DNA from 3 places in the Methylophaga sp. SB9B genome. Region 1 is predicted to be linked to each of the others. Evidence: riboswitches for the same ligand, from Rfam matches in the RefSeq annotation. Region 1 holds a riboswitch; each other region holds the start of a gene.
The links. Region 1 has a riboswitch for cyclic di-GMP ahead of E8Q33_RS00040 (hypothetical protein). Riboswitches for the same ligand answer to the same signal wherever they lie in the genome.
Positions count from the first base shown of each region.

Region 2: linked by a shared signal. The riboswitch ahead of E8Q33_RS15945 (VPLPA-CTERM sorting domain-containing protein) and the one ahead of E8Q33_RS00040 (hypothetical protein) in region 1 are both predicted to bind cyclic di-GMP.
Region 3: linked by a shared signal. The riboswitch ahead of E8Q33_RS11755 (VPLPA-CTERM sorting domain-containing protein) and the one ahead of E8Q33_RS00040 (hypothetical protein) in region 1 are both predicted to bind cyclic di-GMP.

Region 1 covers NZ_SSXS01000001.1:5,743-10,730, reverse strand. The annotation lists gene E8Q33_RS00050 (undecaprenyl-phosphate glucose phosphotransferase) at 1-233, shown strand, start outside; cyclic di-GMP riboswitch class I at 425-508, shown strand; gene E8Q33_RS00045 (hypothetical protein) at 536-1,060, shown strand; cyclic di-GMP riboswitch class I at 1,226-1,310, shown strand; gene E8Q33_RS00040 (hypothetical protein) at 1,344-1,868, shown strand; cyclic di-GMP riboswitch class I at 2,132-2,219, shown strand; gene E8Q33_RS00035 (hypothetical protein) at 2,249-2,755, shown strand; gene E8Q33_RS00030 (polysaccharide biosynthesis/export family protein) at 2,877-3,428, shown strand; gene E8Q33_RS00025 (autotransporter domain-containing protein) at 3,465-4,652, shown strand; gene E8Q33_RS00020 (sugar transporter) at 4,668-4,988, shown strand, end outside.
Region 2 covers NZ_SSXS01000004.1:8,540-13,527, reverse strand. The annotation lists gene E8Q33_RS05450 (PFL family protein) at 1-837, shown strand, start outside; gene E8Q33_RS15945 (VPLPA-CTERM sorting domain-containing protein) at 911-1,522, opposite strand; cyclic di-GMP riboswitch class I at 1,538-1,615, opposite strand; gene E8Q33_RS05440 (hypothetical protein) at 1,738-2,226, shown strand; gene E8Q33_RS05435 (EAL domain-containing protein) at 2,691-4,988, shown strand, end outside.
Region 3 covers NZ_SSXS01000011.1:26,346-31,333, forward strand. The annotation lists gene amt (ammonium transporter) at 1-1,685, shown strand, start outside; cyclic di-GMP riboswitch class I at 1,936-2,013, shown strand; gene E8Q33_RS11755 (VPLPA-CTERM sorting domain-containing protein) at 2,027-2,611, shown strand; gene E8Q33_RS11760 (hypothetical protein) at 2,898-3,617, opposite strand; gene E8Q33_RS11765 (DUF2971 domain-containing protein) at 3,738-4,400, opposite strand; gene E8Q33_RS11770 (hypothetical protein) at 4,445-4,988, opposite strand, start outside.

The sequences.
Region 1 (4,988 bases):
ATGAAGAATATAGGGCAAAAATTCAGGGTTACATGCTTCGGCATAAAGTTAAACCAGGAATCACTGGATTAGCACAGATAAACGGCTTTCGTGGCGAGACAGATACGCTAGATAAAATGGAAGGCAGGGTTAAGTACGACCTTCAATATATCCAGACATGGACTTTACTTCTCGATCTAAAAATTATTTTATTAACGATCACTAGAGGTTTTGTTGGAAAGAATGTATATTAATACCAGAGCTCAAATTTTCGATATGACATCGCTGTCTACTTCGATGAGATATTGAGACTCGTTCTCATGGATTAAAACTCAACGTAATTTCTTTTCCTGAACTTGGTTATCTAACGCAAGATAATTCAATTGCTGGAATGATGAACTAGAGAAGTTTCTGAGAGTCATTTCCTCGGGGCCAATGTTGTTCCCGATAATCTAGCCAAACTTGCCGCGAGGTAAGGTCGGAAAGCCACGGATCTTTAAGGAAACTTTAAGATGGCCGGGTTGCATTGTGAAATTTTTTCATAAAGGAAATTACCATGAAAAAAACGATGCTATTTTTTGCAGCCTTGTTACTATCTTTTAACGCTAGTGCAGCATCTTTGACCTTAGTCGGTGATGCTGGAAATAAAGGTACAGTTGGTATTAGTTCGGGAGAAGTTGTAACAGCGTCAACATCACCATTAGCTAGTGGTGCCTTCGTTAGTGATGCGTATACAGTTACAAGTGATATAGCTGCTATTGCCACTCTATCTTTAACGTTTAATCCATTAGCCCCAACTACTGCTGTTTCAATTTTTGATGGAATGGACATTGTGGGTTTAAGCATTACCAAAATTGGTTCATTAGGTATTCTTGAGTACACATGGTTATTAGAAGCAGCAACTGAATATGTAATCAACGTATTCATTGGTAAAGCACTTTCTGGTAGTAACTACGATTTACGTTTAACCGCTGCAGGTATCAGTGAAGTTCCATTGCCTGCTGCATTGTGGTTGTTTGCACCAGCATTGTTGGGTTTTTTAAGCTTTCGCCGTAAAGCTAATAAACTTTCATTAGCATAAATTTGCAAGTTAACAATTGTTAGTTTGATAAGGAAAGGAAGCTTCCGCTTCCTTTCCAACGTAAGAATAATGAAATATTTTTACGCTATATTAAAATTCCATTAGATGAACTATCTCAATCTAATAATCAGTTTCCAGAGAAATCTGGAAAAGTTGTTGTTTCAATCAATGACTTGCCAAACTTATCGTGAGGTAAGGGCGGAAAGCCACGGATCTTTGGGTTATTTTTAAAGATGGCCGGGTTGCATTGTTTAAATTTTTTCATAATCATTAGGAAATTCTCATGAAAAAAACGATGCTATTTTTTGCAGCCATGTTGTTCTCGTTCAACGTTAATGCAGCTTCATTATCATTAGTTGGTGCAGATTCCAATGCAGGTACAGTTGGAATCGCTTCAGGTTCAGTTGTTACTTCTGGTTGGAGTGCCGGTGGTATCGGTGGCACAACCATTAACGATGTATTTACTGTTTCTTCTGATGTTGCTACCACAGGAACGTTGTCTCTGACTTTTAATCCATTAATCCCTAACAGAACTTCGGTTTCAATTTTTGATGGTGTTACAACTACATTGTTAGATGTGATCAGAATTGGTTCACTGGGTGTTGTTGAATATTCTTGGATGTTGGAAGCTGCAACAAACTATGTAATCAGCGTAATGATTGGTCGTGGCGCTGCAGGAAGCAACTACGATTTACGTTTGGACAGTGGTATTAGTGAAGTACCTGTACCAGCAGCATTATGGTTATTTGCTCCAGCATTATTAGGCTTTTTTGGTTTACGTCGTAAAGCAATGAAAGCTGCTGCATAATTTAAGAGTTAACAATATTGTTAGTTTTAAAAAAGGGAACCTCGGTTCCCTTTTTTTTGAAAATGGCATAATTTAAAAAAATGTTGTTCGATAATTCACAAAGCATCAAATGACATTTAACCTTAATTTATATGATGCTTATCACAAAGTTTTCGGTAATTAGTACCATAGTACAATTACATTTCCAGTTTTTGATTGTTAAATTGCAACTGTACTTCTGAGAGATGTTTCTGGAAGACGCTAAGCGCGAGACAGTGTCGTCTCGTTATAAAAGCCAAACTTGTCGTGAGGCAAGGTCGGAAAGCTACAGATCTTCGATACTTTAATGTTGAAGATGGCTGGGTTGCATTGCTTAATTTTTCAATTTAAAGGAAATTATTATGAAAAAAGCGATGCTGTTCTTTGCTGCATTATTGTTCTCTGTAAATGCGAGTGCTGCTTCATTAACTTTGGTTGGTGACGCTGCAAATGCGGGTGTTGTTGGTATTGGTTCAGGTCCAGTTGTTACTGCTGCTTGGAGCTCATCAGTATCTGGTGGAGAATCAGTTAATGATTCTTATACAGTTACTACTGATGCTTTAACAGGTGGTTTACTGTCATTGACATTTAATCCATTAGCTGCGGGTACATCTGTATCAGTAACTAACGGTGGAAATGTGGTTTTCCCAACAATTACACCAATATTAAATCTTGGTGTAACTGAATACTTTTGGGTATTACAAGCGGCAACTGATTATGTGATTAACATTATGATCAGTACAGCTGCAGCAGGTAGTAACTATGACCTGCGTGTAGAAACACCAATTCCAGCTGCATTATGGTTATTTGCTCCAGCATTATTAGGCTTCTTCGGCTTACGCCGTAAAGCACAAGTAGCTGCTGCATAAAACCAGATAAGTTAACAATATTGTTAGTTTTAGGAAAAGGGAGCTTCGGCTCCCTTTTTTTTGACAAATTAAGCTGTTATCATCGAATCTGAAAGTAAATTATAGCCACGGAGAAGGATTCATGAAAAAGTTACTCAGTTCAGCTTTTTTTCTAACAATAATCTCAATAACATCAAATGTTTATGCTGATGAACCCTACACACTAAACCCAGGTGATCGCTTGTTTATCTCCGTTTGGAACGAGGAAGCATTACAAAAAGAAGTGATTATCTTACCGGACAGTACAATTTCATTTCCCCTTGCAGGCCAATTTAACACTCAAGGTAGAACAGTTATTGAGTTGGAAGACGAGCTAAAAGCAAAATTATCTGACTATATATCCGATCCAGTTGTAAACATTACCGTGAATGCAGTAGCCGGTAATACCGTTCATATTATTGGTAAAGTTCTACGCCCAGGTTCGTTTTCAATGAGCCAGCCATTAGACGCTATGCAAGCTTTAAGTTTGGCAGGCGGATTAAATACCTTTGCTGAAGAAAACAATATTATTATTTTGCGACGTAATGGTGATAAACAAGAAATTATTCCAGTTCATTATGCCCGTATCAAAAAAGGTCAATCATTAGACTCAAATGTCATGTTGAAAAGTGGTGATGTAATTATCATTCCTTAATATTGAGGAATATTGGCCCACTGAAATGGAGCAAACATGAATAACAGAGTACTGCTACCTATTGCTCTGGTTTTGGCCAGTCAATCCACATTGTTAACTGCAGCAGAATACGTAATTGGAGCAAAATTTTCTCCTACATTCACTTACGATGATAACGTTCAGCTTCGTGAAGATAAAGAAGGGAGTTTCTTTACTCGTATTCAACCAACTCTTGTATTATCAAGAGCTGAGGCTAACTCGAAAATTACTTTTAATACTGGATTAAGCGTTGAAAGATATACAGATTTGAAAGATCTGGACCGAGAAGATCCTTTTGCAAACTTTTCAGCCGGTTGGAATACTGAACGTAGTTCATATGGTTTATCTGCCAGTTATGCTGAAAGAGCGCAGCGTTCAATTGCAGAAGAAGATACTGGTGATTTTGCTTCCAATGCAACAGTTGAAAGTATTAATTTCGCACCAACATACAGTTATCAGCTGACCGAAAAAGATTCGATATACGCAAGTTATAATTACAGTGAAAGAAAGTATTCTGACACAGAAACAGATATTGATAATCCATTGGGTACGAGTTTTAACGACAATAAAACGCATACTGTTACCAGTGGCTGGCAGCGGACATGGACAGAGAGGCTAACCGCTGGTTTGGCACTAACATATGCGACTTATAAGTCTGAAGGTATTCAGCAATCGGAATACGATACCTATAACCTTGCAATAACTAGTAGTTATCTGCTCACAGAAAAGTGGTCTATATCAGGTCAATTAGGTTACAGAACTTTAGAAAACGAAATTACGCCGGTTCTTGGCCCTAAACTTTCAGATAAAAGTTCTGGATCCCTTTTTAATCTCTCCACCAAATATACAGGTGAAATAAATAGCCTATCTTTTTCACTATCACGTTCATTAGCGCCATCAGGTGAAGGTAATGTGAATGAGCAAGATAGAGTGAGTTTAACGTGGGACAGAAAAGTATCTGAAAAATTATCTTTCAATATCAATACAACTTATCAAGAGTCTCAAACAGTTGATAGATTCAATACAACAGATAGAGAATACTTTCAGTTTTCTCCTGGTATGTCATGGAAATTACAAGAGGACCTAAACCTGCGTTTTGGCTATCAATATAGAGAACAAAAAAGTTCTGATAGGGGAGATGCGGATGGTAACATGGTGTTCATTACGGTTGGGTATGATTGGGATGGATTGCGTTATTCCCGCTAAATTAAAGAGATAAAAATGGAAGAAGAAGTAAAAGGCATTCGGGATTATTTGGAGGTCTTCTGGCGTCGTAAATATTGGATTTTGATTCCAGCAATAGTTTTAATGACCGGTGTAGCTATTTTTACCTATAGTTTACCCGCGACATATAAATCAGAAGGCCTTATTCTGATTGAATCACAAGAAATTCCGCAAGATTTAATCCGAACAACCGTCACCAGTTATGCAGATCAGCGTATTGAAGTCATTAAGCAAAGATTGATGACAACGACTCGTGTTATGCAGATTGTTAACAAATACAATTTATACGCAGAAGAACGCCAAAAATCTCCAACAACT
Region 2 (4,988 bases), on a different contig from region 1:
GATGGCCTGGCCGCTGCCAAACTGGTGGTGTTTGCCAATATTCCGCAAGATGTACCGTTTATGGCCGGCGCTTATTTAGGCATCGGTGAAGCAGATGCCGTTGTCAGTGTAGGCGTGAGTGGACCAGGCGTAGTCAAAGCGGCTTTGGAAAAAGCACTGGCTGAAGATGAAAATATGGATCTGAGCCGTGCAGCGGACGTGATCAAACAAACTGCAGCCAGATTAACTCGTGCCGGTGAACTGGTTGGTCGTGAAGTAGCGCAATTACTTAATCTGCCATTTGGTATTGTCGACTTGTCTTTGGCTCCGACACCGAATCGTAACGACAGTGTTGGTGAAATCTTTGAAGCGATTGGTTTACCGGCCTTCGGTGCTCCAGGTAGTACGGCATTTTTGTCGATGCTTAATGATGCAGTGAAAAAAGGTGGCGCGTTTGCCAGCTCACATGTCGGCGGATTGAGTGGGGCGTTTATTCCGGTTTGTGAAGATTTAACTATTGCGGAATCTGCAGCCAATGGCACCTTGAGTCTGGAAAAACTTGAAGCCATGACGGCAGTTTGTTCAGTCGGTCTGGATATGGTGGCAATTCCTGGTGATACCTCAGCTGAAATGATTTCAGCGATCATTGCGGATGAAATGGCAATTGGTGTGATCAATAAGAAAACGACAGCCGCAAGGTTGATTCCAGCGCCTGGCAAAAAAGCTGGTGATATTGTGCGTTTCGGTGGCTTGTTAGGTGAAGGTCCGGTGATGGCCGTCAATATGGGCAGTCATGAAAATCGCTTCGTTCGTTTAGGTGGTCGTATTCCGGCACCGATCCAAAGCTTGGTCAATTAACCAGACTCTTGTACTAAGAATTAAAAAGCCGTGACAGAAACTGCCACGGCTTTTTTTTAAAAGATGAAGGTAATTATAATTGTAGGTTTTTCGCTTTTCTACGCATTGCTAAAAAACCCATCAAACCAGAACCAAATAACCAAACTGCTGCTGGTAGTGGAACGGCTGAGACATGAATGTTATCCAGCATCGCTCCAACATTATCACCACCTAAGTTTCTAAAGGATAATTTGTCTCCATCCACTAAATCCACCAGGAAAGTATAGGTATGCCAATTTTCATCCCAATCTAAGAGAAGATTGTTAAGAAGTGCTCCCGCACCAAACAAAACAGAAACTTGGTCAGCAGGTCCATTACGCTGATTGCCAGACAATGCAAAACTTACTTTGTATTTACCAGCAGAAAAACCATCTTTAGAAGTCAAAATCCCTGCGTCACTAGTTGAACCGTCGAGGTCTACGCAAAAGCTACCAGTTAAACACGTGATTCCCCATTGATTACCGTTTTTGATTAAATCGACAGTACCGTCGGTGACGTCCCAATTAACGAAGCTGTTATAGTTTAAAACTGAATTAGCCTGACCTTCACCTTCAAAACCATCATATAGACTGGAAATGGTTGCAGCAAAGGAAACTGGAGCAAAACATAAGGCAGATAAAGCTAAAATTTTTACTAAATTTTTCATAGTTACATCCTCAATTTTTGCGGCTCAGCAATCTCAATTTTGAGACCTGAAACTTTCCGTCCTTAATTTGCATTAAGTTTGGCAAAAATTAAAAATAAATGTGTCATATAAAGAGTGACACAAATTCAAACTAATCCTTATTTAAACTTTTTTTAATTGTACTTTGGTACCAACGAACTTAATTAATCACCTACTGTGTATCCGGTAACTTATTAATGCATAAACTAGTTTTACAAATCATTATCCGTCAATGGGATAAATCTCAGCTCTCAGAGCAGCACAAGCAACCAAGAGAAGATTTACCGGATCAATATCCGCTCAGTTCAGCCACTGTTGCTTTATCTGATGGGCGGATTATGCTCGATCAACATGGTGATGATATCTCTGGAAATCGCATTAATTATCAGCTGATAGATGAAAATTCTTTTTTAATTGATCGTTTGCGTATTGATCTAAAAACCAAGACAGTTGAATTTAAATCTCGATTGCAGGCAGATGAACCGCCAATATTGCTGACTACGATAAATGAGGGCTGGATACAGTGTCAGTATCAATGGCGCTATCGGGTTGAGGAAGGTGGTTTTATTTACTGGCTTTACGAAAATGTAGTCATCAACGTCGGTTTTTTTAATGAAATAGATACAAATTTTTTTATCTACAAACCACCTCAGCAACGTTTTGAAAGCCTAGTGGCAAACCAGTAGTCGTCAACCTGCTATAGCAAGGTGGCTATGAACTCTTCCGATGATTGATAGCTGATGTTAAGCAAAGGAAGAGGGTAAATTCCCATACTGTGATGGACTTGCTTAGTTTTGTTATCGCTCAGGTATACAATCCATATCAAGCTACAAAATCATTTTATTATTCAATTAGTTTAATACGAATCGTAGTTGGGCAAACATCCTGTTATAAGGTGAATAATATCCCTTGTAACATTACGGTAATATGCCTAACATGCCCGGGATTTTAGGGTGATAATAGTTAAATAGATCTTAACGTTCTCATTCAGTAAATATTTTCCGGTCTGATGAGCCTCTGTTTTCAATCGTATAGTCTTATCAAACAGTCCCACAAATTATAAAAATCAATAACCTATTTTTATTGTTGATTAAGGTATCGAATAAATTTCCAATGAACCGCTCTTCCAAAACTTATCAGAACCCTAACCGTGATTAGTCGTTTAGCCGATACTTCACCGGTTGCGATTGTGAAGTTTTGTCTGCAAGAAAATAATCAGTTAGCCATACTCGACAGCACTGCGATAATTGTTGATATTTTTGGTTTGAATGCAGAGACGATAATCGAAAATCCTTCATATGCCTGGGAACGTATTCACCACGAAGACCGGGCAAAAATTCTGCAGGAAATGTCTGAATCTGCCCAAGCAATGCAGCCGTTAAATCGTGTGTGGCGTGTTTTACACCCTCATAAGGGTGAAGTTCTGGTTGACTGCAAAGCAATGCCAGAAGTCATTGATGAAAAGGGCATCGTTTGGCATGGGTATTTTCAAAATATCACCGAGATAAAACGGGCAGAGCAGGAAAATCAGGCGCATCTACATTTTCTTGAATGTATGGATCAGGTTAATCGGGCAATTCAAGGCACCAATAATCTCGAACAGATGATGAGTGATGTGCTTGAGGCTATTCTAAGCTGCTTTGATTGTGATCGGGCATGGCTGGTTTACCCTTGCGATCCGCAAAGTGCGACATGGAGTGTCCCCATGGAGCAGACAACGCCAGAATATCCGGGGGGAATGCAGGCTGGGGAAGAATATCCGATGTTTGCTCATATGGCTGAGACCATGACAACTTTCTTGTCAGCCAGCGAACCGGTGACCTTCCAATTAGATGTTGAGAGTCCCGATTCACCTGATGTCATCAAGGATTATCAAGTACGCTCGTTAATTGGTACGGCAATCTACCCTAAACTCGGCAAACCATGGGTATTTGGTTTACATCAATGTTCTTATGCACGAGTGTGGAGCAACGACGAAAAACGTTTATTCAATGAAATAGGCCATCGAATATCTGACGGCTTGACCAGTTTGCTGATCTCTCGCGAGCAACGCGAAAGTGATGAACGCTTCCGACAAGCTTTTGAATTTGCCGCTATCGGCATGGGCATTCTCTCGCTAACGGGGCAATGGTTGAGGGCCAACCCTTCGATCTATGAAATGTTTGGCTACTCCGAAGCTGAATTACTGAAACTCAGTTATCAGGAAATGACCCATCCTGAGGATTTGCAGAATGGGCAATCAGAGCTTGAGCGATTGCTTGCAGATGAAATTCCGTTTATGCAGCTCGAAAAACGTTACCTTCATCGTAATGGCAAATATTTCTGGGCGCGACTGACTACTAGTATCGTCAGAGACGCCAATAACCAACCTCTGTATTTCGTCTCACAAATAGAGAATATTGACGAGCAGAAAAAGTCTGAACAAAGCATCGCTTTATTAAACTTTGCCATTAATCAGGTAAGTGAATGTATCTATCTGTTGGATGCTAAGGGACGTATTCGTTATGTAAACGATGAAACCTGTAAAACAATGGGATACAGTTATGAACAACTGCTCACTATGTCTGTTCCTCAGGTTGATCCAGATACGCAGCAGCGTGAATGGGACGAACATTGGCATGAACTAATGCAGCAACGTTCTATACGTTTGGAAACTCGACATATAACAAAAACGGGCAAGCTGATTCCGGTTGAAGTGAATGCCAATTATTTTGAATATGGTGGTATCGGCTACAACCTGGCTTTAACGCATAACATCACAGAAAGAAAAGCTGTCGAAAATGCTATGCGAGAGCAAGATGAACGTTTCAGACAGTTAGCCGATAACATTGAAGAAGTGGTGTGGTTGTCTAATCTTGCCATGGATAAGATTCTTTACATTAGTCCGGCCTATCAAACTATATGGGGAAGCAGCTGCGATCCCCTTTACGAGAATCCTTCACAATGGCTGAAAACGATTTTTCCGGTTGACCTTGAAATCGTTGTCAATGCGCTATCAAAAGCTAAAGTCTCTGGTGAGTTCGATATCGAGTTTCGAATCATGCGTCCAGATCGCAGTATCCGGCATATTCACCAGCAAGCGTTTCCGATCAGAAATGATATGGGTGAAATCTATCGGATCGCCGGAACGGCACAAGACATCACCGAACGCAAAGAACAAGAAGCGCATATTGAATATCTTGCCTATCATGACTCGCTGACAGCATTACCAAACAGATTGCTAACATTGAATCGTCTGGAACATGCCATTACCCATGCTGTTCGCCACCCTGAAATCTTGGCTGTGTTATTCCTGGATCTGGATCGATTCAAGACCATCAACGACTCACTTGGTCATCAGGCCGGTGATTTATTGTTACAACAAGTCGGTTCAAGATTGCTTGGGGTATTACGAGAAGAAGATACGATTGGTCGTGTAGGTGGCGACGAATTTCTAATCCTGCTACCA
Region 3 (4,988 bases), on a different contig from region 1:
TGGCTCAAGTCACACTGGAAGCTATCACTGAAGCAGTTGTCACCTGTGATGCAGCCTATAACATCGTCTACCTTAACCCGATGGCCAGTGAACTACTGGGGCAGACATCTGAACAAGCATTCGGCAAACCGATTGACGAGATTATTCTCATTGAAGACACTGAAACGACACAAATTAACATCACGGCTTTGTGTAAGGAATATTCAGATAAATCACCTAACACCAGCCAAAAGCGCCTATTTCTGCTGAAAAATAAGCAAGGTGATGAATTTGAAGTACAACTGAACTGTGCGCCCTTGCTCGATACTAACCGCCAGAATATAGGCTGGGTTGTTGCACTACAGGACATTACCCAAAACAGCCGTTTGGAGAAGATGCTCACCTTCCAAGCGGTGCATGACACCCTAACTGGCCTAATCAATCGACGTGAATTTGAAAAGCGTTTGGAATCACTGATCTATGAGGCACATCATGATAAAGCGGAGCACCTGCTCTGCTATCTGGATTTAGACCAGTTCAAATTAGTGAATGATACCTGTGGACATAGAGCCGGTGATGTTCTGTTAAAGCAACTATCAAGTCTTCTGAAACCCGTACTTCGCCAAAGCGATACCTTGGCTCGGCTGGGTGGGGATGAATTCGGAGTTCTGCTGACTCATTGTCCTATTGAAAAAGGTTTGGACATTGCCGAGACACTGCGAAAAACCGTCACTGCTTTTCGTTTTTCCTGGGATGGTCAGGTGTTTTCTGTCGGTGTCAGCATCGGCTTGGTCAGTATTACAGAAGCCAGTGGCAGTCTCGATGAAGTGTTGAGCCATGCTGATGCTGCTTGCTACGCGGCTAAGGATCGCGGGCGTAACCGGGTGCACCTGTTTCAACCGGATGACATTCAGGCCCAGGAACGCCAGGGTCAAATTCAGTGGGCCAGTCGGTTACAGGAAGCACTCGATAAAGACCTTTTCCGGCTCTATTTTCAGACTATTGTCCCGCTTGAAAACAGCGATAACACCTTGCCGCATTATGAAATTCTGACTCGCATGATCGGTCCACAGGGAGAAATCATTCCACCAGGTGCCTTTATTCCGGCGGCCGAACGTTTTGGGTTAATGCCCAAGATCGACCAGTGGGTCATTCGTAACACACTGGCTTGGATGGGCGATCAACTTCGCCAGAACCAGCAGCCCGTGTTTTGCTCGATTAACTTATCTGGTGCCTCAATTGGTCGCGAAGACTGCCTGCAATTAATTCAGGAACAACTGGAGAAACGCAAAGTACCGGCAAATAATATTTGCTTTGAAATCACCGAAACCGCCGCCATCGCTGATCCAGCCAATGCTGCTAGATTCATTACGGAGCTGAAAAGCTTAGGTTGCCAGTTTGCTTTGGACGATTTTGGCAGTGGCCTGTCGTCATTCGGCTATCTCAAACAATTACCAGTCGATTACTTAAAAATTGACGGTATTTTCATTCAGGAGCTAGCCAACAACCGGATTGACCAAGCCATGGTGGCATCGATTAACAACATCGGCCATATCATGGGATTAAAGACCATTGCCGAATTTGTTGAAGACGCTGCAACACTGAATATCCTGCGGCAGATTGAAGTGGATTATGTTCAAGGGTTTTATCTGTCACGACCAGAACCCTTGGAATCACTCATGAGTGTCCGGGTAATGCCGCGCTAAATGGAGGATATTTAGGACTAAAGGTTGGGGCATACCCCAAATGCTCAAAGTTAATTGACTGAAAATATTGGCAGGGGATCGTTCACTGGCTGACCCCTTGAACTCTTCAATTAATAAAAATTAAATATACTCAGTTCTGATCAAACGACTTTAGTGCCAATAATTAGACCTGAATATTGAAAAATAATAACAAAATACAATACAACTCAAACAGTTCGTGGAGCTATAATTATGTGAGATTAAAGTTCTTATTTTTGACTGCCAAACTTAGTGTGAGCCAAGGACGGAAAGCCTACAGCTGTTAAACCAACAGGGCTGGGTTGCAAAACATGGAGTGATTTATGAAAACCTTTATTAAAGCAACAATGTTTGCAGTTTGTTTACTTGTATCAACAGCATCTAATTCTGCATCAATTGATATCATTGATAATGGTGATTATACGACCGACAGTATTTCTGGATTGGATTGGTTAGATCTGACGATTACGAGGGGTATGAGTTACAATCAAGTGATTGCAGACATTAACTTTGAAGGTACTTTGTCAGGCTGGCGTTATGCTACCGTCACGGAGTTAACTGCATTAATCACCAACTCACAATGGCGGACGGATAGTAACTCCCAACTTTGGTCATACTTAGGAGGAACATTGGCGATAGGCTATGCTGACTTCATCAACGGAATTTATGGATCAGTTATTAACTCAAGTGTACCAAATGCACAATTGTATATAATTCGAAGCAATGGAAATCGTTATTTCCGACCGTTAAACAGCTATCTTGATCCGGATTTTGCTAATGAAGGTTTAGGCTCATTTTTGGTCAGAGAAACACAATTATCAGCGGTACCAATTCCAGCAACAGCTTGGCTACTAACATCTGCTTTGCTAGGTTTTTTTGGTTTACGTGGTAGAGCTAAACAACGTTAAAACAAACACTTGACCCGTCCTAATATAAGTTGACGGTTTAATTAAGCCAGTTGCCACTCGCAACTGGCTTTTTTATTCACCTCATCCGGTGTTCTCATCCAAAAATTCAGGTACGTTCTGGAATATTTAGGAATATTTAGGGTCAGTGTAAAAAAAGAATCTTTTTTGGTTTTCACACTGACCCTAAATATCGGACCCTAAATATCGCTTCTTGGAAGCTTTTCAAGTTGACCGACACCTTAATAGTGAGTTGCCAGCCGCGAAGTTGTTGTTAGCTATTTTGCTTTCACGCAAACCATAATGCTGCCGACGTTACAACATAACCAATTACAAAAAATCCAGTTAGATGATTTTTTGACCAATATATGTCTAAGACCTTAGCTAAGTATACAACCGAGCCAACAACTCCTAGAGAGACTCCAGCTATAAATCCCAAATAAACCGAGCTGATCACCCAATAGCCCAAGAGAATAAATACATAAAATGCGAATAGAATCCCTGCTTGGTATATTGAGTTCTCTGTGAGGGGAAAATCAAACCCGAACAATAATGCATTAAATGTGCTTATTTGATTATAAAACAATGATGTCATATTTGTTTTCGCTAAAAAATCAAGAACCGGCATTAGTAAGATGAATGAAAAAAATTTCAGAGCGTTCACGAGAAAATTGAGTGCGTAGCTCTGAAATTTAGTAAACCACTTTATAGAAAACCACATTATTGCAGCCCATAAAGTTACCAACGAGCCATAAAATTGCCATGCTCCATCACCAAACAATCCCTTTCCTACAAAAAAGAAAGTCAGATAAATTAAGGCCATCCAACCAAAAAATGAACCGATTTTGTCTAGGGTGTTTTTCAAACCTAGCTCTTTAATTTTAGAAACTACACCAGAAAACCCCTGATCAAAGACTTTCATTGATTCATGAGCGGAATCATTAAGGAATACCGCATACCTAGATATCCCCAGCCCAAATAGAAGATTAAGAATCTTCAAAAAAAACATATATATTCATCCTGATAGCGGCATAACGACGTAACCAAATAGGGCCAGAGAATTTTCTCCGGCCCTTTTGTTTGAAATGCTTGATCAAACTAAATCAAGTTGGTTGACGCCTTAAATTTGTTAGGGACGATGGACATAGACTCGCGCTGCTTTATTTTGAACAACCTCATACTTGGTAAAAGCTATTCTCGACCTCATAACTTTGACTTCATTTTTATAAACGTGGAGATGCTGAGCAACGTTATATATTTTCAGGTCAGATCTAGGGCCCAAAATCACCTCTTTGAGCTCCATATTGCCTTCAAAATCACTAAAGCATAAACCAGTTGAGTCTTTTGTTTCTAGAGGAACAATAACTCTGACTTCATTTTCGTAATTCCATCCGATGTACTTCGCACATAGTAAATTTTCGGTGAATTCTTTAGTAAGACCTCCAAATTCTTGATTCATCTCTGCAACTGCGGTCATTCTCTCAGGGTAGTATGTAACTTCTTTAATAAGTGAGCCATGAATCTCGAATCCCAAACAGATCCCTTTATGCTTATCTCCGTAGTGTGCCCATAATAAAGGATTATTCCAACTTCTAGAGAAGCTGATAATACCGAATTCTTTAGCCACAGCATCCCTTCCCGCCTTGAAAGCCTCTCGGAATTCTTTATCTGAGAGGTCAACTCCAAGAAATTCGAATGGATCATTAAGCTCATTTAGCAAAGAAATCTTTATGCGTTTATTGATAATATTTGAGAGCCCATGCTGCTCTGAGGTGTAGTAGTAAACTCGCATATCCTTCGCCTAATTTTAATCAACTGAATGTCTTTTGGTGACCTCTAGAAGGGTATATCTTTATCGTAATAATCATCGCTAATTACTTGCTTCTTGACCTCTAATAGATTTTTATTTTCTTGTAGCCATTTAATGGCTGCATTTGTAACAGAATATGCCTTATATTCTTCGTTGTTATAATCCGTATCTATCAATAGCTTTTCATTTAAATAGCCTTTCTCAACCAAACCTGATACACCTAAAGCTAGAGCGATTTCTGTAAAGTTCATTTCCTTGAGCTTTTGCTCAAGCTGCCAGTGGCCAATGCTGCCACTAGTTGTTGGCCAAAATGCAAAAGCCAAAGAAAGAATCGCAACTTCATAGTCTTCAAAATCTGTTGCTTTTTCACTTCCGGGTTTAAGCATTCTAATATTGCTAATTCTTTTTGATGAATCCAGCTCGTTCCTTATCCATTTCACGATGCTTGATTCAAGTTCTTCGTAACCACTTCGTGAATCAGTGCGATAAAAAATAATTGGTCTATGTTGGATATCGAAAGGCAGTTTTTCTCTTTTTGATTTATCACAAAGTATTACTGTTGGACGGTCT